3 regions of the Peribacillus sp. NPDC101480 genome follow, and region 2 is predicted to be linked to each of the others. Evidence: riboswitches for the same ligand, from Rfam matches in the RefSeq annotation. Region 2 holds a riboswitch; each other region holds the start of a gene.
The links. Region 2 has a riboswitch for cobalamin ahead of metE (5-methyltetrahydropteroyltriglutamate--homocysteine S-methyltransferase). Riboswitches for the same ligand answer to the same signal wherever they lie in the genome.
Positions count from the first base shown of each region.

Region 1: another riboswitch for cobalamin. It lies ahead of ACQKMF_RS22005 (ribonucleoside-diphosphate reductase subunit alpha); the one in region 2 lies ahead of metE (5-methyltetrahydropteroyltriglutamate--homocysteine S-methyltransferase).
Region 3: another riboswitch for cobalamin. It lies ahead of ACQKMF_RS11870 (ABC transporter substrate-binding protein); the one in region 2 lies ahead of metE (5-methyltetrahydropteroyltriglutamate--homocysteine S-methyltransferase).

Region 1 is NZ_JBNNSB010000007.1:232,540-243,009, forward strand. It holds gene modB (molybdate ABC transporter permease subunit) at 80-733, shown strand; gene ACQKMF_RS21975 (GNAT family N-acetyltransferase) at 695-1,174, opposite strand; gene ACQKMF_RS21980 (hypothetical protein) at 1,290-1,781, shown strand; gene ACQKMF_RS21985 (cold-shock protein) at 1,979-2,176, shown strand; gene ACQKMF_RS21990 (hypothetical protein) at 2,218-2,385, opposite strand; gene ACQKMF_RS21995 (flavodoxin domain-containing protein) at 2,503-2,940, opposite strand; gene ACQKMF_RS22000 (ribonucleotide-diphosphate reductase subunit beta) at 2,912-3,964, opposite strand; gene ACQKMF_RS22005 (ribonucleoside-diphosphate reductase subunit alpha) at 4,010-6,307, opposite strand; cobalamin riboswitch at 6,446-6,626, opposite strand; gene ACQKMF_RS22010 (manganese-dependent inorganic pyrophosphatase) at 6,919-7,848, shown strand; gene ACQKMF_RS22015 (hypothetical protein) at 7,943-8,089, opposite strand; gene ACQKMF_RS22020 (SulP family inorganic anion transporter) at 8,175-9,632, opposite strand.
Region 2 is NZ_JBNNSB010000008.1:1,996-12,465, forward strand. It holds gene perR (peroxide-responsive transcriptional repressor PerR) at 1-222, opposite strand, end outside; gene ACQKMF_RS22410 (D-2-hydroxyacid dehydrogenase) at 379-1,323, opposite strand; gene ACQKMF_RS22415 (aminopeptidase) at 1,471-2,580, opposite strand; gene bcp (thioredoxin-dependent thiol peroxidase) at 2,592-3,062, opposite strand; gene ACQKMF_RS22425 (potassium channel family protein) at 3,125-3,544, opposite strand; cobalamin riboswitch at 3,788-3,980, shown strand; gene metE (5-methyltetrahydropteroyltriglutamate--homocysteine S-methyltransferase) at 4,127-6,433, shown strand; gene ACQKMF_RS22435 (acyl-CoA thioesterase) at 6,430-6,906, shown strand; gene ACQKMF_RS22440 (ABC transporter permease) at 6,948-7,733, opposite strand; gene ACQKMF_RS22445 (ABC transporter permease) at 7,738-8,529, opposite strand; gene ACQKMF_RS22450 (ABC transporter ATP-binding protein) at 8,578-9,585, opposite strand; gene ACQKMF_RS22455 (hypothetical protein) at 9,737-10,057, shown strand; gene ACQKMF_RS22460 (glutamate-1-semialdehyde 2,1-aminomutase) at 10,202-10,470, shown strand, end outside.
Region 3 is NZ_JBNNSB010000003.1:125,645-136,114, reverse strand. It holds gene ACQKMF_RS11895 (bifunctional adenosylcobinamide kinase/adenosylcobinamide-phosphate guanylyltransferase) at 1-121, opposite strand, end outside; gene cobD (threonine-phosphate decarboxylase CobD) at 94-1,167, opposite strand; gene cbiB (adenosylcobinamide-phosphate synthase CbiB) at 1,142-2,107, opposite strand; gene ACQKMF_RS11880 (heme ABC transporter ATP-binding protein) at 2,104-3,576, opposite strand; gene ACQKMF_RS11875 (FecCD family ABC transporter permease) at 3,583-4,638, opposite strand; gene ACQKMF_RS11870 (ABC transporter substrate-binding protein) at 4,601-5,572, opposite strand; cobalamin riboswitch at 5,731-5,905, opposite strand; gene ACQKMF_RS11865 (polysaccharide deacetylase family protein) at 5,992-6,840, opposite strand; tRNA gene ACQKMF_RS11860 (tRNA-Arg) at 7,068-7,141, shown strand; gene ACQKMF_RS11855 (acyltransferase family protein) at 7,319-9,307, opposite strand; gene ACQKMF_RS11850 (hypothetical protein) at 9,829-9,993, shown strand; gene ACQKMF_RS11845 (DNA topoisomerase III) at 10,208-10,470, opposite strand, start outside.

The sequences.
Region 1 (10,470 bases), on a different contig from region 2:
AAAAAGAAACGGTTTGGGTAATGATGCCGAAAAAGGACCTGCATAGGCCGTTATTTAACTGTGATGTGCGGATGGTATCATGACAGGGGATTTTTGGTCACCAGTCAGGCTATCGATACAAGTAGCGGGACTATCGGGTATCCTTGTTTTCGTTTTAGGAATTATCCTAGCGCGAATGATGGCTAAAAAGAAATTCAAGGGAAGAGTCCTGTTGGAAACAGCGTTTTTATTGCCGCTTGTTTTGCCGCCTTCCGTCGTGGGGTTTTTATTGATTGTGATTTTTGGCAAGAGTGGAATGCCGGGACAATTGATTGAAAGGGTTTTTGATCAGCCACTGATGTTCACGTGGTGGGCGGCGGTCATTGCATCTACCGTGGTAGCGTTTCCGCTTATGTACCAATCCGCTAAAACGGGCTTTGAAGGTATAGATGAAGAAATCGAAAATGCAGCAAGGGTTGACGGGGCCGGCGAGTGGAGATTATTCCTGAATGTATCCCTTCCATTGGCGGTCAAATCCATCGTCACTGGTGCCATCTTGAGTTCTGCGCGTGCATTGGGGGAATTCGGGGCCACACTCATGTTTGCCGGAAACATTCCCGGACAGACACAAACCATACCGACGGCGATTTATATCGCCATGGACTCCGGGAATATGACATTAGCCTGGCTATGGGTTGCCATAATCATTGTCATTTCATTCATTATGCTTTTTATCGTGACATACATAAAATGAATGCTGTTTCTCGAATATGCTTATGAAAAAGAAAGGTGCGGCTTCTACGTCCTCTTTATGGGTGAATCCGTTTTTTTCGTAAAGGTTCCGTGCAGGCAGGTTCATTTTACCGGTCGAAACGGATATCTTTTCCCAGTCGTCGGGTAATTGAAGAGCATGCAGCAGTGCATCCGCGATACCCTGCCGAAAATAATCAGGATGGACGACCATCCGGCAAATCAGTATTTGACCATTTTCTTTTGTATAAGATATTGCACCCGCTAAGGTACCACCCTTTAAAAAGCATAGAAACGTTTCATGACAATGAATGAATTGTTCATATGTTTCCAATAATGGAGGGATATCAGCAAAGCCGATCATTTCCGCTTCCACCTTATAGGCTTCTTTCTGAAGTTTAAAAAGCTGCCGGCCATAATCGGAGTCCAGGTCCCGAATTGTCATGAGCAATCAAATCACTCCCTTTCATTACATTATAATGGAAGAGGGGGATTATTGTTTCTAATCAGTCTATGTTATAATCGACAAACAATATGAACTAATGAAATGAGGAAGAAATTTGTTAACATTTGAAGAAAAATTGAGCATCATTGAAACTTTTCCAGAATTACAGCGAAAAGACGTTTCTTTGGGACGTGTGAACTTCCATTATCCAGATAGCGTCCAAGAGAAAAAAATCGTCGTTCAGCACTTGCATCCCAATGGAAATGGATTCGTTTACGCTGGGCATATGAGAAAAAAAGACACTGACCGTAAAGGGTTTATCAATATACGTGACTATGATGAAGCGGATTTGAAAGAATTGATTCAAAAAAGCGTGGATTACCTATCAAAACCTCCGGTAGAATTCGAAGAAGAGGAAAACGAGTTCGCTAGGTTGGAAGGGGCATGGATTGGCCCTGAAAAGCAAGAGCTTACACTTGAAAGGGAAGACCTGCTTTGGAATGTTTATTCAGGGTCGAATCTTGAGGAATGTTTCGAGAGTCCGATAGAGGCGGAGCGTTACTTATTGGACGAAGGCTTCCGACAAAGCAAGAAGAGGAATATGTAGAATTTTAGGATAATTTGTCGGTTGATTTACTGCGATAATCTTGTTTTTTTAGGATTTCCCATGATATAATATGAGTAATTATTTTTGTTCGGAAAAGTTTGATAGAAGGATTTACTGTAATAGGATTCCTCTTGAAACATTATCCAGAACCAAAAATAGTAATAAAATGGATTTTTCCAAACACAGGAGGAACTATCATGGTACAAGGTAAAGTAAAATGGTTTAACGCAGAAAAAGGTTTCGGTTTCATCGAAGTTGAAGGCCAAGACGATGTATTCGTACATTTCTCAGCTATCCAAGGAGAAGGCTTCAAAACGCTTGAAGAAGGCCAAGAAGTTTCTTTCGAAATCGAGCAAGGCGCTCGTGGACCACAAGCAGCTAACGTTCAAAAATAATTGAACGCATATAAAAAAAAGACTCCGAACTTGGAGTCTTTTTATTTTTCTTTTATTTCGGCGATTTCCTTTAATGCTTTGTCCAATTTTTCTTCGATCCGTTTAGAACGATTAAAATGCCCTGACAGGAAAAAGACGATGAATATAACGAATACTACAAGCACTAGCATAAAAAGGATAGGAAGGAACTGTGTTATATTTTCAGTCATTGGATATTATCTCCTTTTTTCTTCCATTATACTCCATGCTTACGGCTGCTATGATAGAGGGAGCCAAGTTTTTTAAACACTGAAAGGGGATATGCGAGCATGCATATCCCCTTTCAGTCAGTTCTGGAATAGCGAGGCGAACTTTTGAAGTCTGGGCAAGTCTGATTCTTGATACATCTGTTCTATCTTCAATGTCACCAATAACTGGCTCTTGGCAAATAACATGTCCCGGAAATGATCGACCGCCCCACAAAAATGATTATAGTTGGTTTCACCAGTGCCGAAGACTCCCGTTTTCAGATGAGCAATAGGCAACTGTTCCAGTTCTTTATAAAGGGCTGCTGATTTAGCGGGAAGCTCCCCATTGCCCCATGTATAGGTGCCGACGATCAATGCATCGTAATCTGGCAATGTACGTGAATCGAATTCATTCATTCGATATAGTCCAGCTTCAGGTAAAAGGGAAGCGAGGGCTTCAGCAAGCGCTTTTGTATTGCCGCCGGCAGAATGATAGACAATGGCAACTTTACAGCTCATCGAACCCATTGCTGGCATTTACTTGACTGTATGTCCTTGACTTCTGTTCGAAGAAATCGGTTTTGGTAAGTCCGATGGATTCATCATCGAACGTTTTGATCCATGGCATCGGGTTCTCGCCATACTCTTTATACAAATTTTCAAGGCCTAGCATACGTAACCGTTTGTTGGCGATATATTCGATGTACTCATTGAATTCTTCCAAATCAAGATCGGCTTTGGTTTGGATATCTTCGAGCATATATTCAGACCATTCCTTTTCGAGTTCGACTGCTTTTTCAATCGTTGTATAGATGAACTTCGTGTTTTCTTCATTATTTAACTCAGGATATTCATACATCAAGATTTGAATGAGCATTCCAATGAAATCGAAATGTACCATTTCATCGCGATGAATATAGGATATCATCGTAGCCGATCCGGTCATTAGATTTTGCCGTCCTAAATTATAATAAAAGGCGAAAGCCAGATAGAAATAAATTCCTTCAAGGTTCGTTGAATGGATCAGTGCCTCGAATAAATGCTGTGGGCTGGGATCGTCCACGAACGTTTGATAAGCATCAACGATCGGTTGGTTACGCTTAATCACTTCAGGATGTTCTTTGATGCGGTCGAAAAGCTGTTTTTGCTTGCCTACCGGAATCAAGGAAGCAAGGATATAGGAATAAGACTCATTATGGATCGATTCCTGCTGGGCCATGTTGGCCAGGATAGCTTTTGCCGCCGGATCTTTGATGTACCGAAGGATTTCTACTAATGTGGGCGTTTGAAGACTGTCCATTCCAGCAATCATCGTAAGGATATCGAGAAATGCATCCTGGATATCTTCATCCAATTCGCCCCACTGCTTTTTATCCTGAATCATGTTCACGCTCGAAGGCTTCCAAAAGTTATTGATGAGCTGTGTATAGGTATCATAGAATTTTTCATACTGAATATCGTTCCAAAGGAGGAAGCCTGAAGCTTCTCCTTTGAAAACACCGGTTGCCTTGGTTGGATGCGTCGGTTCGAGCATCCGAATTTTTTTGATATGATTGGTCATTCGTGAAAACTCCTTTAAGAATAGATTACTGGGTCATGATTGTCGTTAACTTGAACAGCTTTCGCAGGCATTGTCATATTCGGAAGAAGTCGAACGAACATAATACGTTGATTTCAACCCGCTTTCCCATGCCGTTAAATGTATATCCAACAGGACCTTCGCTTTGATTGTATTGTGTACATACAGATTAAAGCTGATTGCTTGGTCAATATGGCGTTGTCGGGCTGCATTTTGCCTGATGCTTTCCAGTTGGTCCAAATTGAATCGCGTCTTTTTATAATATTCATACGTATTTGGCGTCAAGCCTGGTGCGGTCACCTTGAATTTGAAGTTTTTCTTTTCTTCGTAAAATTCAATTTCATACAAAGGGTCGATGCCATCCGTGGAATTACCGATTTTGGCTGTCGATGAATTGGGGGCAATCGCCATTAAATATCCATTACGGGTTCCGTGTTCCTGTACGTCTGCTTTTAAATCCATCCATTTTTGATCTATATAGTCACGGAGTTCGAAATAGTCCCCTGTATGCCAATCAGATCCTTCAAAATATGGGTATGATCCTTTTTCCTTGGCCAATTCGTTGGATGCCTTGATTGTTAAGTAAGCGATCTTTTCGTATAAAGCATCGGCATATTGAACAGCCTCATCGGATTCCCAATAAATATTCTGTGTGGCAAGTAAATGATGCCATCCAAACGTTCCTAAACCAATTGCCCGGTAACGTTTGTTCGAGATGGATGCTTGTTTGACAGGAAGATTATTCACATCAATGACATTGTCCAGCATACGGATCTGAATGGGAATCAATCTTTCCAAAACATCGCTGCCCACCGCCCGTGGCAAGTTAATGGATGAAAGGTTGCAGACAACGAAATCGCCGCTTTTACGAACCACAACAACATCTCCATCTTCTGTTTCATATTCATCCGTGATCGTCGAAGGGCTTAGGTTTTGGGCAATCTCCGTACAAAGGTTGGAACAATAAATCATACCTTTATGTTTATTGGGATTCTTCCGATTCACTTCATCGCGGTAGAACATATACGGTACGCCTTCTTCTAATTGAGAAATCATGATGCTTTTCATGATGTCCATCGCATTGATTTTTTCAAAGCTGTAGTTTGGAAGCGTGCCATTTTCTGCGGCCTCGACAGCAAGTGCATAATGTTTCCTGAAGCTTCCTTCGCCTTTCTTCTCGTCATAAAGATCTTCAAGTGAAAATCCAAGGGTTTGCTTGACGGTATGCGGATCGAAAAGATACCATTCTTTTCTGTCGCGTACAGCCTCCATGAATAAATCCGGTATGCAAACGCCTGTAAATATATCATGGGCTTTTAATCTGTCATCCCCGTTTTGTGTCTTCAAATCGAGGAAGCTCATGATATCTTTATGCCAGGCATCCAAGTAAATCGCGATGGCACCTTTACGTTGACCCAATTGATCGACACTTACAGCTGTCTGGTTGAATAGTCGAATCCAGGGCGTCGTGCCGGAACTATTTCCAGAGAAACCCCGGATATCAGAACCAAGCGAGCGAACCTTACCAACGTAAAGGCCGACACCGCCGCCGAATTTAGATACTTTTGCTGCATCGTAGTTTGATAGATAGATGCCATCAATGGAATCTTCAATCGCGTCGATAAAGCAAGAGCTTAACTGTCCATGTGTTTTCCCAGCATTGGAGAGTGTAGGAGTCGCAACAGTCATATAAAGGTTGGACATGGCCCAGTATGCTTCTTTTATAAGTTGCAGGCGATGCTCCGTTTTTTCCATTCGCATGATTTCCATCGCGATGATCATGAAACGTTCTTGCGGCAGTTCGTAGACCTTGTCCTTTTTTGGGCGGGCCAGATAGCGGTCGTTCAATAAGTAGATGCCTATGTATGAGAATAATTTATCTTTTTCCGGGTCGATCACCGAGCCCAATTCCTCAATTTCCGCTTTTGTATATGAAGATAGCAGTTCTGGCTTGTAAATTGGATAACGCTGACCTTCCGAAAGCTGGGAGAGCTCTGTGATCAGCTCATAGAATGGGCCATAACTCTTGCCTGCATAACCACGATTGGCTTGTGCATCCCTATACATTGTATTCAACAGTTCTGCTGCAGCAACGAATGTCCAATCCGGAGCATCGATATCCACACCCTCAAGAGCGAGCTGAATCAGTTTTTTTGATGCCTGTTCTTCGGTTGAGTCACTTTTGCGATCAAGCCATTTTGTAAAACGCTTTTTGAACTTTTCCATATCGAGACGGCCTTCGAATTCCTTCGATAACATCTCAAGCTGGATGGATTTCTTTTCTGTTTCATTTTCACTTATGGTATAGTTATATGTTTGAGTCATTAATAATCCTCCTTGTTAACTTCCGCTAAAATAAAAAAACCGCCCAAAGAATTGAGCGGATCAAACGATAGAATAAAAGAGCCATGAAAAAATAGCCGTTATACTATCGTTTCATCATCTCAATCCCCGAAGAATAAGAAACGTGAAAAATTCAAGGCAGGTCTCCTGACTCATGATCATCCTACTTTGAGTCCTTCCCGTATAGAGAGCTATACAGTGGGTTTCTCATTTCGTCACATTTACAGTTGCGGGGACAGTTCCGGGTTTACACCGGATTCCCTTTTCAGCCATCACTGGCACCTTGGATTATAAAAATTCTATATATAGTTATTGGTATAGATTATGTAATCAATATCTAGTATTTCTGCTTATATTATCGTAAGCCATATACGATGATAATTCAACTAATATATTTGAAAAAAACCAACCCTTATCTATTGACAAAGTGATGGCAGAGGGTGAAGGAATGAAAGATTTTATTGGGGAATGGATAATTCAAGCGCTGATTTTACGGGATTTTGTGTTAAAATAAAGTGTCTAGTAAAGGTGGCTCTCCCTTATTGCGGTGAGGGGATTCGCGGAAAAATATTTATGAAAAAGGGGATAAAATCTTGGAAAAAGTATTAGTTTTTGGACATAAAAACCCGGATACAGACACAATCTGTTCAGCAATCGCTTATGCAGATCTGAAAAAGCAGTTAGGTATCAACGCTGAACCAGTTCGTCTGGGTGAAGTGAATGGTGAAACTCAATATGCATTGGACCAATTCAAATTCGATGCTCCCCGTCTTGTGGAAAAAGTTGCAGGGGAAGCTGATGGCGTAATCTTGGTCGATCATAACGAACGCCAGCAAAGTGCTGAAGATATTGACCAAGTCCGTGTGTTGGAAGTTATTGACCACCACCGTATCGCTAACTTCGAAACGAGCGATCCTTTATATTACCGTGCGGAACCAGTTGGCTGTACGGCAACCATTTTAAATAAAATTTATAAAGAAAACGGCATTGAAGTTCCTAAAGCAATCGCAGGTCTTATGCTGTCTGCCATCATTTCCGATTCTTTATTGTTCAAATCACCTACATGCACGGAGCAAGACGTTGCAGCAGCTATGGAATTGGCTGCCATTGCGGGAGTCGACGCTGAAACATATGGCTTGGAAATGTTGAAGGCGGGAGCTGACTTGAGCGACAAAACGATCGCCCAGCTCATCACACTTGATGCAAAGGAATTTTCCATGGGATTGGCTAAAGTGGAGATTGCACAAGTAAATGCTGTGGATCCAAACGAAGTCCTTGCTAAGCAAGCTGAATTGGAAGCGGCGATTGAAGCGGTAATCGCTGTCAAGGAATTGGACTTATTCCTATTCGTCGTAACGGATATCTTGACTAATGATTCTGTTGCCTTGGCTCTTGGTAAAGCGGCTTATGCAGTGGAAAAAGCATACGACGTTTCATTAAACAACAACATCGCCGTCTTAGAAGGCGTTGTATCGCGTAAAAAACAAATCGTGCCGGTCTTAACGGATGTATTCAGCAAGTAATAAAGGAAAAGGGATGCTCATTATTTGGGCATCCTTTTACTGTACATGCAAAAAAAGACTCAACCATCCATTAAGGATGTTTGAGTCTTTTTTCTTAATTCAAGGCTTCCTTTTCTTTTTCATAGGCGATGACAATCAATTCTTTATTGGCTTCCTCGCCTAGTTTGCTTTCAAAGCTTTTCAGTTCATTCAATAAATCCGGTGACAGATTTGCTGCTGTATAATCCTGCTCGGGTGTCATGCTTTTCGCTCCTTTCAAAAGGAAATGATTCATATTATCTATTTTGTCGGTTTGAAAAGTTTCTATTCAGCAGAATGTTACTTCTTCAAGATATTTTACTTTCTGAGGTGGCGAGTTTTTCAAGCAATGACGAACTTTCTTCATCGAGCCCTTGGACTTGGACAGGTATTCCCAGAAGCTGATATTTAAGGATAACCGTATCAACAGCACCGACTGCTGAAGCATCCCAGATCTTGGAATGGGAGAAGTCGATGACGATTGCATCGGCTTTTTCCTTGAAGTCAAACTTCGAAACAAAGTCCTGGACAGAAGCAAAAAATATTTGTCCGCTGATACGATAAGTGATTTTCTTAGCCTGGATATCTTCCTTTTTCTCTGCTGCCACTTTAGAAATTTTAGCCGAGAAGAAAATCATGCTCAAAAGCACTCCGGCAAATACCCCTTTTGATAAGTCATGTGTATAAAGAACAATGAGGACCGTCACGATCATCACGGCTGCATCCGACTTAGGAGCTTTAGTGAGCCTCTTTAGGGAAGACCAGTCAAATGTCCCGATTGAAACCATGATCATGACTGCGACAAGTGCAGCCATCGGTATTTTAATAAGGACATCATTCAATACCACGATTAATACCATAAGGAATGCTCCCGCTACAAATGTCGAGAGCCGGCCCCTTCCACCTGATTTAATGTTGATACCGGATTGGCCAATCATCGCACATCCTGCCATGCCTCCAAAACATCCGGCGATTATATTCGAAATCCCCTGGCCCTTGGCTTCCCTATTTTTATTACTGTCCGTGTCAGTCATCTCATCGACAATTTGAGCTGTCAATAACGATTCAAGCAGCCCAACAAACGCAAGGGCAATGGAATAAGGGAAAATGATCGCCAAAGTTTCGAAGGTCAAAGGGATGTCTGGAAGCATGAACATCGGGAGCGCTTCGGTCAATTGCCCCATATCCCCAACCGTCCGCACCGTAGCCCCTGTGGTAACTGCAACGACCGTCATGAATATGATGGCGACAAGTGGTGAAGGTATGACTTTCGTGATCAGCGGAAAAAGATAAATGATTGCTAATGAAACGGCTGTCATGACATACATGATCCACGTTTCGCCCACGAAATGGGTAAGCTGTGCCGTGAAAATCAAGATGGCTAAAGAATTCACAAAACCAGTCATGACCGGTTTCGGGATGAACTTCATTAATTTCCCGATTTTTAAGACCCCTAGTAAAATTTGCAGCAAACCAGTCAATATTGTTGCAGCAAGTAAATAGTTCAAGCCATGATCTTTAACAAGGTCGACCATGACGAGTGCCATTGCGCCAGTGGCAGCCGATATCATTCCCGGCCTCCCGCCGACGAAAGAGATGACAATGGCAATGCAGAATGAGGCATATAGACCAACCATTGGGTCAACGCCAGCAATGATCGAAAAGGCAATCGCCTCCGGAATCAATGCCAAGGCAACGACAATTCCCGATAGGACATCTCCTCTAACGTTGCCGAACCATTCCTGTTTGTATGCAGATGTATTCAAAGAAACACTCCTTCTTTCTTTTATATATGTGTGTTAAATTTCTATTTTTAACGCACTAAATTATAGCATGAGCCCTTCTTTCTATCTATATGGATAATATAAACGACAAATCGAGGGCTATTCATTTCTAATTGAATGAAGGTAAAATGCCTAAAGCGGGAAGAATTGATACAAGAGGTGCTTGAGCCATCTTGTAAGGGAACCAAGGCTGAAGAAGCCTCGATTCATCTATGGGATGAATCGGAAAACTGTCTATTGACCTTCGGTAGGGTCTCCAAAAAATGAATGACTAAAAGGGATGATATGAAGATTACCGGTTGAGTGGCAAATAAACTCGTACCTTCGTATTGGGAGGGATATATCATTATCTTATAACAGCCGATTATATATGGAGGGAGGCGGTACCACTAGAAAGCTGGATCATTTAGTATGTTTGCATACAGGGCATGCATGTAATAATGTCAATCGAAATGGATTTCCGAAAAAGTGGCTTGGCCATTTTTGACATAATGGGCTCCTACACGCTTTGCCCCAACGATTGGAACCGGTTCATGACAGTCCAGACATGGGCTTTAGAAGGTAGTGATACGCGATAGAATCTAATGATTTCTTATAAACCACATGATGATTTATCAATCGAGCCAGTTATAGGCCGACCGTACATTTACTATTCATATAATGAAAAATGATAGTGCTTTAACTGTGTCAGTATAATTGGGCATGAGGTAATTGAGTGTTTTTTACCGGAACTATATATTCCTTTTTTTATACAAGGAAGTGGTGAGGGTTAAAAAGTAAGGAACCTCATTCCATTGTTAAGGGGCTAACCCTTATCAAT
Region 2 (10,470 bases):
CACCAAACCTACCTCACGGAACACACGCAGGTTGTTATAAACCGTTGCCACACTCATATTAGGAAACTTGCCTTCCAGCGCTTTATATATATCATCAGCGGTAGGGTGGGACATGGAGCTTATCAAATACTCAAGTATCGCATGGCGTTGAGGAGTTATTCTTACACCGGTATCTTTTAAGGAATCCAACGCTTCTTTTAACTGAACTTCAGACACCGTCATCCACCTCTTTTTCTCATTAAGTATGCATTCTTAAATTATAATGTTTATAAATAGTGTACCTTTTATGCGTTGAATTTGTCAATAATTCAATGGCTTAACCATTCTTTTTTAGTTTATTCATGAGCACATTGAATCTTTCCCATTTTTGCATTGAGTTTAGTATCCCCTGGATAAGTCGATTACATTGGTGAAGTCTTTTCCAGCTTTCAGGTATTCACGCATATTTTTTTCGAATATGGCAAAGGTTCTTGGTAAATATTCTCCGCTTTTACTTGAAAGATGCGGAGTGACTGTAACATTCTCCATCCTCCAAAACGGATGCCCTTTTCCTAAAGGTTCCGGATCAAATACATCCAAGATGGCATGAGATAATTCCCCGGCATCCAGGGCTTCGATCAACATTTCATCGTTAATCAGGTCGCCGCGGCCAATATTCACGAATACTGCAGTTTCTTTCATTGCTTCAAAGTGTTCTTTTTGCAGAAGGCCCTTCGTTTCATCCGTACTTGGCAGGACGGATACGATATAATCGGCTCCCGGTATGGCTTCCAATAAATTATCCAGGGCATAAAGGTGATCGATGGATTCCACTGGCTTCCCGCTCCGGTTCACTCCTATCGTCTTCATCCGAAAGGCTTTCCCAAGACGAGCCACTTCCCCTCCAATTGCACCCACGCCAATAACGAGCATCGTCTTGCCGTTCAATTCCCCTACTTCAATCTTTCTATCCCACAGTTCTTCCTTTTCATTCTTCATAAGCAGTTTCAATTTCTTTTCATATTGCAAAAGCATCCCTATCGTATACTCTGCCATCGGTATTTTATGAATGCCTCTAGCATTCGTCACCAGAATGCCCCTTTCCTCTATGGCTTTAAATGGCATTAATTCCATCCCTGCACTCATGACCATGATCCATTTCAAGTTCGTAGCTTTCCCAATGATTTCTTCAGTTAAGTCTTCACCATATGTAATTAAGATTTCAGCTTCACGAAGCGGCCCATCCGTCCATCCTTTTTGATAAATGAAGCTCAAGTCACTAAAAGCTTCCGTCATCTTCTTTTGGATGCCTTCATTCGGAATGACAGTTGAAAGTATTAACATGTTTATCTCTCCCTTTAATTAACATAAAAAAACACGGGCTCTATGTGTCCCGCGCAACTTTCTCTGAGGAGGTATTCCCTTAATAAAGCATATTCAGGTGTCCCCTTTTTGAGTTGGACAAAAGCCTTAGCCTTATTAAAAAAGGCTTTATTTTAAGGAATTTGGGTTTAATGCATCTAATTCCGGCAAAATGAAAACGCCATCCCTTCTTATCAGGACGTCGTCAAAGAAGATGTCACCACCCCCATATTCGGGACGCTGGATCAAGACCATATCCCAATGAATCGATGATCGGTTTCCATTATCCGCTTCTTCATAGGCAAGTCCAAGAGCCAAGTGCAGACTTCCGCTTATTTTCTCATCGAACAAGATATCGTCCATAGGTTCCAATATGTATGGATTGATCCCAATTGCGAACTCCCCGATAAACCGGGACCCTTCATCAATATTCAGAATTTGGTTCATTTCAGAGTCACGATTGGAAGTAGCTTTAATGATTTTTCCCTTTTCCAAGTTTAATTCTATGTCACTAAAGGTGAATCCTTCATAGGTTGTTGGTGTGTTGAAGGATATCCTACCATTGAGACTATCTTTTATGGGTGCCGTAAACACTTCCCCATCAGGTAAATTCTTTTTTCCGGCACATATGACGGCCGGCATACCTTTGATGGAAAAGGTCAAATCTGTTCCTGGCGAAACGATCCTGACTTTGTCAGTTCGTTCCATCAATTGTTTTAACGGTTTCAAGGCCGTCTCCATTTTCCCGTAATCCATGTTGCATACATTCAAAAGAAAATCTTCGTACCTGTCGAAGGTCATGCCGGCTTTTTGCGCTGATGCGTTGGTGGGATAATTAAGCAAGACCCAACGTCGGTTGTTTACATAGAAAAGAGTGGGGGAATTCATAGCCTCCCCTTGAAGACGGTGCCTCTCGATGGAAACATCGGTCATTTCCACATCGTTTTCTTCCCCGGTGATGATGATTACCGCATCGATATCCTTATATTTCCTCAAGGCCCATTGTGAAGAGGTGTCAAGTTGTTCCTTTACATTCCCTTGTAACAGGTGGCGGCTTATTTCATCGTCTTCGAGTTCTACATATGGATAAGCACCCACTCTGTATATTTCATCAATCAGCTCTTTCAATAATGGTTTCGTATTGATATTCCCCCGTATGAGGATTCTCTCTTTTGGCTGTAATTGTATCGAATGATGAATCAGCCTGGCTGCAAGCTTCGTTATTCGCTCATCCTTCATCTGCCTGTCCCTTATTTTTCGAGGTCGCGAAGAGTTTGAAGAGCTTCTTCGACATGGCCTTTGACCTTTACTTTACGCCATTCTTTGACTACCATACCAGCCTTATCAATCAGGAAAGTTGAACGTTCAATGCCCATATACTCCTTGCCGAAGTTCTTTTTCAACTGCCACACATCAAATGATTCAGCCGCTTCATGATTTTCATCAGCCAGCAGCAGAAAAGGCAATCCATGTTTTTCGATGAATTTTTCATGACGTGCAGCTGGGTCTGGGCTGATTCCAATGATGACCGCGTTCAATTCCTCAAATTGCTCATTATGGTCCCGGAAATCACAGGCCTCCGTCGTGCAACCTGGCGTCATGTCTTTTGGATAAAAATATAAAACAATATATTTTCCCTTAAAATCCGATAGGGACACCATTTCACCATTGTTTGCAGGGAGCTTGAAATCAGGTGCTTTTTCTCCAATTTTAACAGTCATATTAAACCCTCCATTTCTTTCATTATGGTAAGAGTACCCAATAATCGAAAGAAACACAACTTTCATTTATCCTTCCTATCTTTGTGCTCCAAATCGATCACCGTCCGGATCACGAACGCTGCCGGCAGTGTATAACCGATGAAAGCCTGAATCGTAGCTATCATCCTGCCCATGCCAATCGGGGCTATATCTCCATACCCTACAGAAAACATCGTCATCGCACTAAAATAAAAAGAAGTCTTCAACTGTTCATAGAAAGTGCCATCCAATCGATTGCCCATATCAAGAATCACCGAATGATTCTGAAGTTCGTATAATAAATAAATCAGTGCAAATCCAACTAATATCGTCGCATATAAATTGCCAAGCCACAGCATATCCTCCAGAGAAAACTTCTTTCCTCCCGACTCAACAAGAAATAACGTACGAATACTCATCACCATGCAAAAAATGATTCCTGCAATCAAGATGTAGAAAGTCATCCCCCACGCCCCATTTCAAAACGCCACTTCCTCTATACATACTCCCTGTCCAAACAATATATTCTTTTTTAGGAACAGACCTCATCCTTATCACCCACACACCTTATAACCGGATACTTTTACTGAATTTTTTTTCATGTTGACCCTTTTGGTCGGATATGTTAAGATTGTCTAAATTTTTATAATAGTTTTTATTTTATAAATTTTTAACCTACAAACAGTTATCAAGGCAGGTTTTGTCAAATTTCATATGTGGAAATAGGTTCCTAATTTTAAATTAGGATTAAAAGGGAAGTCCGGTGTAATTCCGGGACGGTCCCGCCACTGTAATGGGAGTGTTAGCGCCATCCAATATGCCACTGATCAACGGATCGGGAAGGCCCGCCGCTAATGTTAATCCCTAAGTCAGGAGACCTGCCTATTTCGACAACACTGTTTTAACCTACGGGAGATAGGGAGGTGTTAGGGACCTTATAATTGTAAGGGGCATTTTGCATGCCTCTTTATTTTAAGCATTTCTAACCATCTCTTTTGACGGTTAGGAATGCTTTTTTTATTGCTCAATTAAATGAATATAGGAGGATGGGAATATTGAAAAGCAGTAGTTTGGGTTACCCTCGAATCGGGGAAGATCGTGAATGGAAACGTACATTGGAAGCTTACTGGTCCGGTAAAATCGATGAAGCAGAATTTACGGCACAACTAAAAGCCATCCGTTTAGGCAACTTACAAAAACAGAAGAAACGAGGCATTGATATCATTCCTGTCAACGACTTCACTTTCTATGATCAAATGCTCGATATGTCCGTAATGTTCGGTCTTGTTCCTGAACGTTATTCAGCCTATGAAAGCGGAAGCGTTCCCCTTTCCGTTTATTATTCAATGGCTCGCGGAAACAATGATGAAGTCGCTTCCGAAATGACGAAATGGTTCAATACGAACTATCACTATATTGTCCCTGAATTAAAGGTGCCACAGCTGACGTTAACGGAAAATAAACCACTTGCAGCATATCGGGAAGCCAAGGAAAAGCTAGGAATTGAAACAAAGCCCGTGTTGATCGGTCCTTATACTTTCATCTCCCTTTCCAAAGGCTTCAAAAAACAAGATATCCCTGGCATCATCCTGAGCCTGCTTCCCCTATACACGCAAATCCTCCGGGAGTTGGAGCAAGAAGGCGTGAAGTGGGTTCAAATGGACGAACCTTCACTTGTTTCATCGATTTCCAAAGAAGATATGCAAACTGTTACTTACCTCTATGAAAAACTGAATGAAGCAGCACCAAACCTGAACATCATGCTACAAACATACTTTGATGCCGTGGAACATTACCAGGAAGTCATCGAATTACAAGTCCAAGGAATCGGTCTTGATTTTGTACATGACAAAGGGAGGAATCTAAGCAACCTGGAAGCATTCGGCTTTCCGAAGGACAAAGTGCTTGCTGCAGGTGTGATTGACGGAAAAAACATTTGGCTTTCTGATTTATCGAAAAAAATCCAATTGATCGAGACTCTTAAGACAATGGTAGCCGAAGACCGAATCTGGCTTCAGCCCTCTTGTTCCTTGCTTCATGTGCCAGTGACCGTTCGTAATGAAACCGCCCTATCAAACGAAGTGAAAGAGGCCCTTGCTTTCGCTGATGAGAAACTCGAGGAAATCACACTCTTGGTCAAAGGGAATAATCAAGGCTTTGAAGCAATCGCCGAAAAAGTCGATGCTAATAAATTCACGCTTCAAACGTTAGCAAATTCAAATGCCCGGAATCACGGAACTGTACAATCCAATGTCGAAAAGGTTAAAACCAGGACCGCCGGCCGTCAGCTTCCATTTAAAGAGCGTTACCAAAATCAACAGGCATTTTTCAAATTGCCTTTTCTTCCTTCGACTACGATCGGCAGCTTTCCGCAGACATTTGATGTTAAACAAGCACGCGGGAAATTCAAAAGAGGAGAATGGACCGCTTCGCAATATGAAACATTCGTTAACGAAGAAATCGGCAGGTGGATCGAAATCCAAGAAGAAATCGGTTTGGATGTCCTTGTTCATGGGGAATTCGAACGAACGGATATGGTTGAATACTTCGGCCATAAGTTAGGTGGATTCGTCTTTTTAGAAAAGGGGTGGGTACAATCCTATGGATCCCGCTGTGTGAAACCGCCAGTCATCTACGGCGACATCCATTTCATCGAACCGATGACAGTCAGGGAAAGTGTATACGCACAATCACTGACGAAGAAGACGGTAAAGGGAATGCTTACAGGTCCTGTTACGATTTTGAACTGGTCATTTGTCCGTGATGATATTTCCAGGGAGAATGTATGCTATCAGCTGGCACTCGCTTTGGAAAAAGAAGTCATTGCATTGGAATCCGCTGGAATCAAAATGATTCAGGTCGATGAGCCTGCACTTAGAGAAGGTCTGCCATTGAAAAAAAGCGATCGCGACGAATATTTGAACTGGGCTGTGAATTCGTTCTTGATATCGACATCAAGCGTGGAGGATACAACCCAAATTCATACGCATATGTGCTATTGCGACTTCAACAGTTTCATGGATGTCATCTCCTCCCTCGACGCCGATGTAATTTCCATCGAAACATCCCGCAGTCATGGGGAGCTTGCTTCCGCATTCGAGGAAAAAACATATGAAAAAGGTATTGGTCTAGGTGTGTATGACATTCACAGCCCGCGTGTGCCGGCAGTGGAAGAAATGGTCGATATGATCGAACGTGGGATCAAGGTATTGGATAAAGACCAGTTTTGGATCAATCCTGACTGCGGACTGAAAACAAGGGGTATCCCGGAAACCGTCGCATCCCTGAAAAACATGGTCGAAGCAGCAAAAATCGTCCGTGAAAACCTGTTAGCTAAACCAACCGGCAAATGATTGAAAAGCACGTTGCCCACCCAACACAGCAGTCACGGACCTTTTTAACCGACCTTGTTTTTCCACCGGATACAAATCATCACAATACCATCTTTGGCGGAAAAGTAATGGCCTATGTTGATAAAATAGCCTGCATTTCAGCTATGCGCCATTGTCGAAAACCCGTTGTGACTGCTTCAAGCGACTCTTTTGATTTTTTGGCCCCCATCAAGACGGGGGATGCGATCAACCTTGAAGCTTATGTCACCTGTGCCCATCGCACATCAATGGAGGTATTCGTGAAAGTGGAGCGCGAAAACCTATTAACAGGTGAGAAACAGCTTACGGCCCGTGCTTTTTTAACGATGCTGGCCATTGATGAAGACGGTAAGCCGACAAACGTACCACAGGTCATTCCGGAAACCGAAGTGGAAAAGCAGCTATATGTTCAAGCACAAGCAAGATATATTGAAAGAAAGAATAAACGCAAATAAACAAAAACCCCTTCAACATGAATCTGTTGAAGGGGTTTCTTTCAGTTCCCTGCACCGCGGTACCTCTTCACTCCCTGATTCCATATGAATACGGATATCATGAAAAAGGCTACCCCAATTACAGGTGTGGCAAATGCATATGCATACCACTCTTCTTTTCTAAGGAAATAAGATGCCGGATAGACACCAACAAACGCGAATGGCAGCACCCATGTAAGGACAAAACGAATGACCTTATTATAAATATCAACAGGATAGCGCCCATAGTTCCCGATATTGTACATCATTGGCATGATGGATGTTTTCGCATCCGACCAGAAACCAATGCTTGCTATCGCAACGAATATGGCTGCATAAGCAAGGGCCCCGCCTATTGCAAAAATGATGAAAAGAATCGGGTCATACCACGCAAGCTGCAGATCCAATGAAATCCCCGAATAGAATATAATGATCAAACCGGTCACAACACCAAATAACGCTTCAAGCTCGATTCTTTCTAAAATGACTTGAAACAGGCTATGTATCGGTCTTGTTAATATCCGGTCCATTTCACCTTTGACGATATAGCGGTCATTAAAATCCCAGATGTTGAAAAAGGCTGAAAAAAGGGCGAATGGGATAAGGAAAAATCCATAAATGAATATGATTTCTTCACGGCTCCAGCCGCTTAAAAATTGGGTATGTCCAAAAACGACTAAGATAAATACCAGATTCACGACCTGATTCAGCAGGTCAGATAGGATTTCCATGAAGAAATCGGCTCTATATTGCAGTCTTGTTTTCATATATTGACTCACGTATTGAAAAAACATCGATACATAAAACATCCCGTCAACCTCCTTGAATAATCAGCTGTTTTTTTGCGACTATCCATAAAAGCTGAATCGGTATTATGAGAATGATGCACCAAATTAACTGCTGTAAAAGCGCCATGCCAATTTCGCCTGAACTGTACCCGTTCGTAAAAATCATGCTTGGTACATAGCTGATCCCTTGAAAGGGTAAATATTTCATCACTTCCTGCGCCCATATAGGATAGAAACTGATGGGCAGCAGCAGGCCGGAAAATAAATCAATGATAACCCTTTTAGCGCGGATTAATCCGGCATTATTATATAAGAAAAAGGTCGTGATTCCCGTCAATAAGTTAATTTGTGTATTGATGATGAAGCTGAACAGCAAGGAAATGCCGAACATCCCCCATGTAGCCGGCTCGTGCGGCAATTCGATAGGAAAAATGAAAGCTACCAGCAGCATCCCCGGAATTGAGAAGAAGAAGAAACGGAATATCCCTTCCCCAAGTCCTTGCATCGTTTTCATGCCTAAATAGTTATAAGGCCGGATCATCTCAATGGCAACCTTGCCGTCTTTAATCTCAGTGGCGATTTCGCGGTCAATATTATTGAAATAAAAAGCGCGCGCCATCCATGCAACCGCGACATAGGTTGTCATCTGCATGCTTGAAAGTCCTTCGATGGAGCTTTTTTCTCCATATATCGCATTCCATAAGAAATAATAAGCACCGATATTAATGCTATAAATTAAAATGCCGGTATAATAATCCGTTCGATACGCAAGCATCATTAAAAAACGCATGCGGATCATGGCAAGATACTTCCCCATGGCCCTCCCCCTTCTTGATAGACACGTTGTTTCTTATTGATAAGAGAGTCAGACAGTGCCTTCTTCGTAAATATTGCGAACGATCTCTTCAATGGACGTTTCATGGATTTTGATGTCTTTTATTTTAAAATGAGATACGACAGCTGAAACAAGCTGTGAAATATGATCACTTTCTTCTTTCAACAAGGCAATGTAAGTTTGATTTTTCTCATCATAAACCCAGTTAGCAGTAAATGGGAGCGCTAATGATTGTAATTCCTTCAATGCGATCGGCTCGATGAATTGAAAATGAATCTGTTTTTCCTCAGCCCAGTTATCTTTCAAACTCTGCAATTCCCCATCATAGATGATTTGTCCTTCATCAAGCATGATTACACGCTCACATAATGCTTCAATGTCTCCTAGATCATGTGTAGTCAAAAGGATTGTCGTATTATATTTCTCATTGATTTCTTTCAGGAACTCACGAATCTTCATTTTCACGAGCACATCAAGTCCAATTGTCGGCTCATCCAGGAACAGCAAAGGCGGATTGTGGATCAAAGCTGCCGCAAGCTCACAGCGCATTCGCTGACCAAGCGAGAGTTTACGCACTGGTTTGTCCAGCAAAGGACCGATATCAAGCGTCTTGATGACATGTTCCATATGATCGTTATATTGTTCATCCGTTACCTTATAGACCTTTTTTAACAGCCTAAACGATTCTTGAACCGCAATATCCCACCAAAGCTGTGAGCGCTGACCGAATACGACTCCGATTGTCTGGGTGAACTTTTCCCTTTCTTTATGCGGATTCATGCCATTGACCGTGATTTCACCTGCTGTCGGTTCCAAAATACCTGTCAGCATTTTGATCGTGGTCGATTTCCCTGCACCATTTTCCCCGATATAAGCTACCATCTCACCCTTTTTTACAGTAAAATTGATATCATTGACGGCAGGGACGACCTTATAATTTCTGGTAAGTAAATCCCGGAAGGCACCCTTTAGCCCTGAACGGCTTGATGCCGACTTAAATTCCTTCCGAAGCTGTTTTACTTGAATTGCATCACTCATCCTGTTACATCCTCCGTAATCTCTTGTCCTAATGAATTAGTTTATCCAAACCAACCTTTTTAGACAATAAAAATGCTTGGATGCCATATACCATTTTCAGGGAGAAAATGGCCGTTGTACCAGATACTTATATAAAGGAGACGAGTATGCTATGAATATCAAAAAATTATTACTATCCCAAATTGAAAAAGTCGTTTTCGACCTTCGATATGACTTCCTTTATGAAGATGAGTACGGTGAATTATTATGCCAGGTCATCCAAAGGGATTCCAGCGGGTCCATCGAAAGCACACCCATCAGTTTCCACCTCCTCATTAATGAAGAGAAAGGGACCGGCCAGCTAATCTATTACCAAGCCCAGGGCGAAATGAACCGCCAATCCTTCGACATCGAAAACCCTGACACCATCTTGGCCATTCTTACTTTCATAACAGGAGTTTTGAAATCCGACCCTATTTCGCATACAGAATGATGGCCCGGAACCCTGATGCTTATAAGGCTGCAGCTCTTCCATCAGTGAATGAATCACATTTCCCAGTTTTCGACCCCAGATTTACGGACGAAAAAGTGCTATGATTAAGGGGAAATATGTTTATATTTTTAGGAGGTTTTAAGATTGGATTTTAGTAATTCGGAGCTTTTACATAAAGAGGCATTGGAACATATCGTTGGCGGGGTTAACAGCCCATCCCGTTCCTACAAAGCTGTAGGCGGCGGTTCACCCGTTGCGATGGATCATGCCAAAGGTGCTTATTTCTGGGATGTTGATGGCAATAAATATATCGATTACTTAGCTGCATATGGCCCGATCATCACAGGTCATGCGCATCCACATATTACGGAGGCGATCGTTAAAGCAGCAGAAACGGGCGTTTTATACGGCAC
Region 3 (10,470 bases), on a different contig from region 2:
AGGCGAGGTAATGCAAGTTTCCATTCGTTTGGCGCGCAAACTCCAGTGCTTTTCTTTCTGCGAAGCTGCTTTTTCCTGAACGGACACCCCCGGTTATAAAACAGAGCCTTGCTTTCTCCACTGTCTTACCCCCTCCATCAGTGCTTCGTTATCATGTTCACTCTTCACTGCAAACCGAAGCCACACTCCGTCCAAACCCGGAAAATTATTGGTATGGCGCGGTACGATTCCTTTTTTCAGCAAAAAGGGGAAAAGGGATAGAGATTCATCCTTCACCAAATAAAAATTGACTGTGCTAGCGGAGACATTCAACCCTTGCTCCTCATAAAACCGGAATAGTTTTTGCTTTTGCCATGCAATATAGTCTCTTGTTTTTCTCATATAGGCTTCTTCCGCAAGACAGATTTTCCCCACTTCAAGCGCCACGTGGTTGACGCTCCAATGCGGCTTATAGTTTCTTACGCGTTTTATGATGTCAGGCGCCGCAAGCAAGTAGCCTAGTCTCAAACCCGGGATTGCAAAGATTTTAGTCATTGATCTTAGAATGAGTAAATGTGGAAATGCATTGATTAAAGAAGCGTAACTAAAGGCATCTTCCGTAAAATCATAAAAAGCCTCATCCAATACTACCAGGCAATCCGCTTTTTGGCATTCCATGATCAATTCCCTGACTGCATCCCGATTAAATGAAACACCCGTCGGATTATTAGGCGTACATAAGAAAATTGCATCATATTCGGGTAATCGGGGAATCAATCGCTCCAAGTCCAATTGCCACTCAGGAGCATCAAGCTGGTGAAAATCGACCTTACAACCTGCCGCCAAACAAGCTTCAGCATATTCCGCAAATGCCGGCTGAATGATCAGCACCCTTTGATTTGCTAATCCGTTCGCTACCAGCATGATTATTTCAGCACCACCGTTCCCCACCAAAACGGATTGCTCAGGAAGAGCTTCTTTTTTTGCAATGGATTTTGTCAGTTCAATGGCATGCGGATCTGGGTATTGAAGGATTCCTTCGAAAAATCCAGCCCACTGTTCCTTTATGCGTAAAGGCGGACCCAATGGGTTGATGTTAGCACTGAAGTCGAGAACCCCTTCAGGCATCTCGATTTTCAGCGCTTCATAAAGATAATGAGGATTAGAGCCATGAGAAGGTAATGTCAAGAATAAGCCCCCCTAGCCATAGCATCAGCAGAAATAGAAAAGATGACCGATGCATGATGGTAATCGTTTTTGGTATATGTTTTGCTTCCAATCGAACAAGCGGAACTCCCATCCTCGCACGGTCGGAAACAATTCCTTTGTACATATTACGGCCTCCAAGCTGTATTCCCAAAATCGCAGCAACGCCTGCTTCACACCACCCGCTATTCGGGCTTGGATGTTTTTTTGCGTCATTGAATAATATCTTCCATCTAGCACCAAATCCATGATAGCGGGACTTTGAGCTCAGTAACATCAGGAAACCGGTGAGGCGGCTGGGAATCCAATTCACGATATCATCGAGCTTGGCTGAAGCCCAGCCGAATTGCCCATATTTATCATTTTTGTACCCTACCATGGAATCGCATGTATTAATCGCCCTATACACCATTGCGAGCGGCGCACCGCCAATAGCTGCCCAAAACATCGGGGCTGTAATCCCATCGCTGGTATTTTCCGCTACAGTTTCCACGGTGCCCCTGACGATTTCGGATTCATCAAGATCAGCCGTATCACGGCCCACGATATAGGAAAGCTTTAGTCTCGCTTCAGGAAAATCGCGTTCATTAAGCGGAAGGCGAACATCCATCCCAGCTTGCTTCAAGCCCTTCTGAGCTATCGTAGTAGAAATGACAGCAGCTTCCCAAAGGATACCTGCAAGCGGATGGATTAGATAAGCCAAATAGACGGTAAGACCCGTAATCAATAACACCGCCGATAAGACGATGATCAACATGAAGAGTCCATTCCGTTTCTTATATGCCCCTTTATTGAATGCCAGATCCAGCTTGCTTATCATCGTTCCTATCCATTTGACTGGATGCGGCCAATTTGGCGGATCACCGATTAATAGATCAAGGAAAAATGCCAGCGTAACCGCAAAAAGATGATGATAGATCATAAATCCTCAATCCGTTTCCGATTATTCTTTAATGCTTCCACTGTACAATCATATACACCGCGACTGATCAGCTTCCCTAACGGAGTAATGGTGCCTGCATATTGAAGCTTTGCCCCTCTTTGCGCAGCCGCAATTAAAATGCTGTCAGTCGACGTTCCTGTTGCACATGTATTTGTCAGCTTATCCAGTACATGCAAATCATGAAGGGCTTTTACTTTTGCCTCGGTAGCAGTAACTATGCTGTGGATGAAAGCCTCTTCTGCCAAATGACCATTTACGAATATCCATGTATTTATCGTTCCCGGAGCGGAACTCCAAGAGTGCCGGTCAGCTAAGGAAGCGTCGATGGCATTTCCTACACCAGCCGTCACGATAATGAAAACAGAGAAATCTTCAGCTCTTAAAAGCTTGAAAGCAACCGTATCGAGAAAGACAGCTGTCATCATCCCTACCGTCTCCTGAGGTTCAAAACCATGAGCCTTTAAATACTCGGCCATTTCAACATGATGATCCTCGCAGTCATAGCCATGATGTACGTGCCTATTCACAAAATATTTATGCCAGCCCGTCCCCGAACCAGTCACTCCGGAAGACATCGTTCTAAGCGGGATCGGCGAATCCAATTGAATCATCTCAGGTCCGACTGTCAGATAGGATTCATCAATTTCCAATGGAATAGTATCATGGCCATGCTTTTCCGGAACGATGAACATCTGCGGTTTCGGAAGGGCGGGATGTGGATGTTTTTCGATCGTCGTATGATATACACCCTGAATCCGTTCCTGTTGAAGCACTTCATTCGGCACATCAACAACCTGAATTTTCCCTTTCTCAAGCAACATCAGCCGATCACAATATAACCCAGCCAAATTCAGGTCATGGAAAATTGAAATAACGGTCAAGTTCTGCTCTTTTGCCATTTTCCTCATTAAATCAAGAAGGTCTTTTTGATAGGAAAGATCCAAGTGATTCGTAGGTTCATCCAAAAAAAGGATTTCGGGTTCTTGGGCTAGTGCCTGTGCCAGCAGTACCCGCTGCCTCTCCCCTCCTGATAATCGTTCAAAATGCAGATCCTGAAAATCGGCTACGCCCGTTTGTTCCATAACCCATTGGACAATCGCTTCATCATCTGCGGACCAACTATGGAACCAACCTGATTGATGGGCATATCGCCCAAGCGAGACCGTCTCTTTTACTGTATAGGAGAAAGCTAATGAGGAATGTTGAGGGAGCACAGCAATGACCTGTGCAAGTTGTTTTGACGAATAATCCTTCAAATCCCTACCTCTTATCCGTACGCTTCCGCCCTTATAATCGAGCACCCCGCTAAGCATACCTAAGAGCGTCGTTTTTCCGCTGCCATTAGGCCCAAGAATCCCGAATAATTCTCCTTTATGTACATCAAAAGAGACAGAGTCCAAAACAGCTTTGTTGTCATATCCACCTGTTAACCCTTTAACTTCAAGCATTCGTTTTTACCCTTCTCTCCGTCTCTTTAATAAAATCAGCGCAAATGCAGGTGCCCCGATAAGTGAGGTGATAACCCCGATCGGCAGTTCCGATGGGGCAATGACCGTCCGTGCTACAAAGTCTGCCAAAATTAAAAATCCGCTTCCTATCAGCAATGACAGCGGAAGCAAATGTTTATGATCAGGTCCCCATATCTTTCGGACAAAATGAGGAATGACCAATCCTACAAAGCCAATCGCCCCTGAAACGGCTACCGCTGCCCCTGTCAATGTCGAACCGGCTATCAAGATCCACATTTTCCGCCGCTTAACATTCACACCTAAGTGTTTTGCCCGGTCTTCCCCGAAAGTCATCGCATTCAATTCGCTTGTATTCATGATCAAGATCAACGAACCAATGATAAAAAACGGCAAAATGATTGCAATATAATTCCATCCGCGCATTGAAACGCTTCCCATCAGCCAGCCGATGATTTGTCTTAATTCATCACCCGTCAGCGCAATCATCAATGAAATGAAGGCACTTAAAAACGAGCTGAAAATGATTCCCGTTAAAATGATCGTTTCCACTTTCATCGATCGATCCATTTTTTTTGCAAAAGTCAATACGCAGAGCATCGTGAGCACTGAGCATAAAATGCTCAATGCCGGAAGAGTGTATAAACCGATGAACGGCAGTGATATATTCAAGAATATTGTCAATACGGCGCCGACCGATGCTCCTGATGAAATACCTAATGTGTAAGGATCAGCGAGCGGGTTCCGGAGCAGTCCCTGAAATGCCGCACCCGCAATCGCCAGCGATGCCCCGACCAACCCCGCAAGCAACACACGCGGCAAGCGGATGTTCATCACGATATTCGTCAGCATCACATCCGGATCAGCGGAAATCGGCAAATGAAAGATCTCCTTGCCGATTATTTGTAAAAGTACGGGAATCGGTACTGACACCGAACCAAAGGAAATGCCTACCGTCATTGCGAATAACAAAATTAAAAACGCAATCAAATAGGCAAACGTCCATTTAGTTGTTAAATTGGTTCGGATAGACTGATTTGGCAAGTTCCTCTACTCCCTCTATCAAGCGTGGACCGGAACGGGTCACCAAGTCAGAATGGACATCAAAGACTTGGCCATTCTTAACAGCATTTACGTCTTGCCATCCTTTTCGGCCCTTCACTTCATTTGCTGAATCTTTCGTATAATAACCATAAGTTGTAATGATGACATCAGGATTTGCAGCAATCATCGACTCTTCATCAATCTTTGCCCAACCGTCCAAGTCAGCAGCAGCATTATCCGCTGAAATAATAGTAAGCATCTCATTCATGAAAGTATTTTTTCCCGGTGTGTATATTTCCGGTGAAGGCGAAACTTCCACTAAAACGGTCTTCCTATCCTCTTCCTTTACGGATTTGGCTTTTTCCTCGATATCCTTAAGCTTCGTTTTCATATCCGCAACGATTTCGTTTGCCTTGTCATGTTCACCCGTTGCCTGTCCAATCATTTCAATAGACTCATAGACTTGGTCAAAGCTTTGTGCATCATTGACTACGAGGACATCTATTCCAGCATCCTTAAGCTGCTGTAAACCCTCATTCGAATTATGGGCACTTGATGCATGGGCAAGAACAAGGTCAGGCTTCATGGAGACAATCAGCTCCGTGTTCATTTCCATTCCGCCAACTTTTTCAATTTCTTTCGTTTCTTCCGGGTAATTATCATTATCGGAAACACCAATGACCTTTTTACCCAAACCAAGTGCAAAGACCACTTCCGTATTACTTGGTATTAACGAAACGATTTTCTTCGGTTTTTCTTCTATCGTTACTTTTTCCCCAGTTGCATCTTTAATCGTAATCGGGAAAGCTTCGTGTTGAGCATGTTTCGTTTGCTGCTGTTCTTTTCCTTCATCAGTAGCTCCACTGCAGCCGACCATCATGCCTGCAGTAAGCAACATCAACAATATCAGACCAAAAATTTTCTTCATTTTCATTCCCCACAATCTTTTTATTTAATTTCTTTCACCCAATAATCCCGGAAGATGCACCCAAAACAAAAAGCACCTCCCGTTAAACGGAAGGTACTTGTATGGCAACAATATCATTACGGACTTCTTAGGGTCTGCCACACACCTTCCCATCCGCGTAGGTTACAGGTGTACGAATTTTGGCAGGTCTCCTGGCTCATGGTCATCGTCAACGGCACCTTCCCATATTTCATACAGTGGTACACAGCCGTCAGCTCCCATATACAGTGGCGGGACCGCGCTGGCATTTCACCAGCTTCCCTTTTAAGTCATTACGACACCAAATCGTTCATATGTATATAATTTTCATTGCCTTCATTATACACCATGTAAGAATCTATTATTATATGATTTTTCTGAACAGGTTCGAAATGACCCTTCCACACTCAATGATTTGAAGCATTTTCAATCAATGTCGCAAACCCATCGACTGATAAACCGGGTGAAATCCGAACTCGATGCAGGGCATGCATCCCTTGTTCCCTTGAAGCTCCCCCAGGTTCGGTAGTGACTGCCATCTTGTATCCGGCTTCATCTGACAGCCTGAGAGTCTCTTCGTTATACCGGCCAACCGGATAGGAAAGCACTGTCGTGTCCTGGTCGAGAATACGGTCGAATAGCTTCTTAGACTGGACCATTTCAGCTTCTTGCTGCTCTGCCGTCATGCGGTTCAGCTCCAAATGGTTGATAGTATGGCTTTCAATCGAAATCCCATTCCTGCTCATCTCCATCATTTGATTTTCAGTCAGGTGATGACCTTTATCAATGGACTTCCCGATCATGAAGACAGTTGCTTTCATATCATTTTCTTTTAATATCGGGAAAGCCTCCGTGAAGTTATCTGTATAGCCATCATCAAAAGTAAGCCAGACACACTTCTCACTTGGTATCCGATTCTCGGTTAAAACGAGGAATGCCTCTTCAGGAGATAATGTATAGTAGCCATTCTCCCGAAGCCAAGCCATCTGTGACCGGAATTCCTCACTTGGAACCCGAAGGCGATTACCTTCAGAAATGCTGTGATACATCAAGATTGGAAGCTGGACGGCGGGCTCGGCCGTTATCCAGTCTCCCGTATCGATCTGGCCCTCCAATTCCTGCCCTGCCCCATTATCCGCCGCTTCGACCACTTCGATGTCATCTTCCGCAATCGGTGCAGCTGTCTTTGTGCCTATACCTTCTAAAATCTCTTGTGAGCATGCAGGTAAAATCAAAATCCCCAGCAATGCAACCATCCTTAATACTCTATATTTCCCCACTATCATTCTCCTAATTTTTTATAGTAAAATAGTACCAGAAAACTAGTGATTAATAAAGTATTCCATTAAATGAAAAAAAGGGAAAGACGAGAGCTTAGTGACCTGTTAAGCATTTATGAGGATTTTTTTTAATAAGTATGTGCTATTAGCTTGAAAAGTTTGCCTATAAGAAATATAATAAATAAGTCGTCGACTTTTTATATGTCCCAGTAGCTCAGCAGGATAGAGCGACAGCCTCCTAAGCTGTAGGTCGTAGGTTCGATTCCTATCTGGGACGCTAACTAAAAACCCTGTTACAATGCGGTTCTTCCGCGTAGTAGCAGGGTTTTTTTCTGTGATTTATGGGGCGGTTAAACAAATTCATAAAAAAAATCCGAGCCCTGTGAAACACAGAACTCAGATTTTTTATATACAGATAACCAATAGACCCAAACAAAACTCCCTTTAGCTATACTTACTTTCTATCTAAGCCTATCTCGTTGATTTTTTCATCAAAAATAGGTCCGAAACTTTCAGAATAAGTATTCGTTAAATGCCTATTGTCCCGGTAAATTATAACATTACCAATAATGGGCTGAAATTCACCGTTCACTTTAAAGTAATCTGTTAAGTCAATTTTATGCAATGATTTATTCTCTTTTTCAAATTGTCTCCAAAAGCTTTCGTCTTTCTGATTATCTACTGAATTCATTTTTTTTGTTGTTTCTTCTATTCCATGTGTTTCTAATGATTCCAGTACATTAAAACTATATCTTGGATCATCACGAACCGCTAACACTTCAATACCATATTCATCTTTAACATACTGCAGCTGATCAACCATCTGTTGTTGTATTTTATTATTGGGCGTATCAGAAGCTGTGGCGTGAGAAATGACAAGATCTACATCTGCATCCTTTAGATAATCGAGAACATTATTGACCCAGATACCTTTCAAATCATCATCCGTATAACCTGTTGAAAAACGTGTACCTGAACGGGTCATATTCAATACACGATAATTATCATCTTTTGTAGCTTTTAATATGGCACCTAACCAATGCTCTGAATGGGAACTGCCGATCAGGGCAATTGTAGCATCGTAATTTTCAGTTTCGCCATATTCCCCAATTTTCAAGTCACTTTCCTTCAACCCTTGGTTACTGCCGTCCAAATGCGATTGTGGTAAATCATCAAAGACTTCAGAATATGATGGAATTGGTTCCTGATCAGGTATATCATCAGGGTTTTTTACAGCTAACGCTCCTGGATAATTTTTATCGTTTATATTATTTTCCAGCCTATTTTTATCTATATATACTCCAATTAAAAGCGATGCAATCAAGAGTACATTCACACTGCCCATTATCCCGAGTCTCTTGAATGAGAATTTGTTGTCCTTTGAGCTTCGGATTGGTTCTTCTATATATCGAGTCATAAAAAAAGAAAGGGCAATTGATGAAATGATAATAAGAGTTCCGACGATGAATCCTGGAGTTTCTTGGACATTATAACGATAGAACTCCAATAAAACCCAATGCCACAAGTAGATTCCAAAAGCGATTCCACCTAGCTTCACCATTACGGGTGAACCTAAAAAGCGTTTGACACCATATTTTGTATCGCGTGTACCAGACAAAACAATGAATAATGCGCAGGTCATTGGCCATAAGGCAATATACCCCGGAAACATTTCAGATACATTGAAAACTATTCCCGTTAAAATTAAACCGATTAATCCAAGCCACCCTATCACTGTTGCTATATATTTATTTACCTTAATTGATGATAAATTGATACAGAGCAAACTGCCTAAAGCAAATTCCCACACACGTGTCATCGTTATGAAATAAGCCCATGGCTGATTGACAGAGGTTAAATATATGGAATATATAAAAGAAGAAACAAATAATATTCCTAAAATCGTATTAATTAATGTTTTAACTTTAGTTAATTTATATTTTTTTATTAAAAATAAAATCAAAGTGAATAATAAAAACCAAATTATATAAAATTGTCCCTGTATAGACAAAGCCCAAAAGTGTTCAACAGGTGTTTTCATTTGACTGGAATCTAAATAATCCGTGCTCGAAAAAGCAAGTTGCCAGTTTTGATAGAAAAACATGGAGGCAAATACTTCATGTATAGTTTTATCTAAAATTGATTTAGGTAATAAAAACCAACTTAAAACCAGAACAATTGCAAGAATAAAAAATACAGAAGGAAGTAATCTTTTTATTAATTTGGTGACATATGGAAGAAAACGAAATTCCCCTGTTCGATTAATTGTGGAAACAATTGAAGTAGTAATAAGAAAACCTGAAATTACAAAGAATACATCAACCCCGCCAGAAACACGATTAAGCCATATATGATAAACCGCCACCAGCAGTGCGGCAACAACACGTAACCCTTCGATTTCGGGTCTGAATTTACTCTCAGTATTAATTAATTTTTGATTCATTCGATTCTATCTCCTACCTTTTGTCATGCATACAATTTAAAATTATATCACTTTACAATAATGATTTGTCAACATAGTAGAAAAGGTTCTTTAATTTTCACAAGTACGGATTTTTTTCCAACTTTTCAACCAAGGCCCCTTACAGAAAATGTCGTTGCCTGGGCACGAAGCCTACAGCAGAACGTTACTTTATGAAAAAACGTCAGTCCACCATGGGGCATTATGAATATTTGGAAGCAGACGCAAACTCGGCATGTTACAACTTGTTATTCAGAAACATAATCATGTTTTTTTTAAAATATATGTTTTATCCTGTCCCATCCGGGTATATGAATACTGTAAGACATTCTCACCAAAGGAGATGATAGTGCATGATGAGTACAATCAGAAGCCAATGGAACAAAGAGAATGACGCAGCGGTGTTTAGTCCCGGTGATCAGCGTTAGAGTCAATTGAAGAGATGGATGATAATCAAATATGGGAATTACTAGTCTTCTCATCCAAAGGAGGAGGATACGATCATGAGTATTTACAGCCTATGGAATCCAGAGAATGATGAAGCAATTTTCAGTCCGGGTGATCAGAAGCCATTCAGTACACTCATACGAGTAGATTCGGATAAACACACACACACTGACAAAACACTTGAATATGAATTACATGGCACCGTACTGAATGAAATTTAACAGATGCAGGATATATGGAAAGGGATGGAGCGAGCGCTCCATCCCTTTCTGCCGTCTTTTTCTTTTATACTAATTTTGCGTTCATAAAGCTGCAACCTTGTTGTCTGGAAAGACGGGCCTGCCGACAAGGAAATTTCCCCATACCTGCTCCATTTAATTAACTCCATAAAAAAGAGCCCTTCACCTTGGAACTAAAAGTGAAGGACTCTTTCCTTTATTTATCGAATTTCAGTTTTGCCAAGGCATCTGCCAATGCAGTATTGATCGGCTCTTCTTTATTTTGCTTTTTCATATAATTGGAAACTTCATTTTTGGATAATTTTTGATTTTTATTTTGCCCTCTACGTTTATTGTAAGAAGAAAGTTTTTCGTGGAAACCACATTTACAGGTGAATGTCTGTGCTTCTCCTTGACCGCGCATTTCCATCTTTTTATGACATTGCGGGCATCTGGCATTTGTTACACGTGAAACACTTT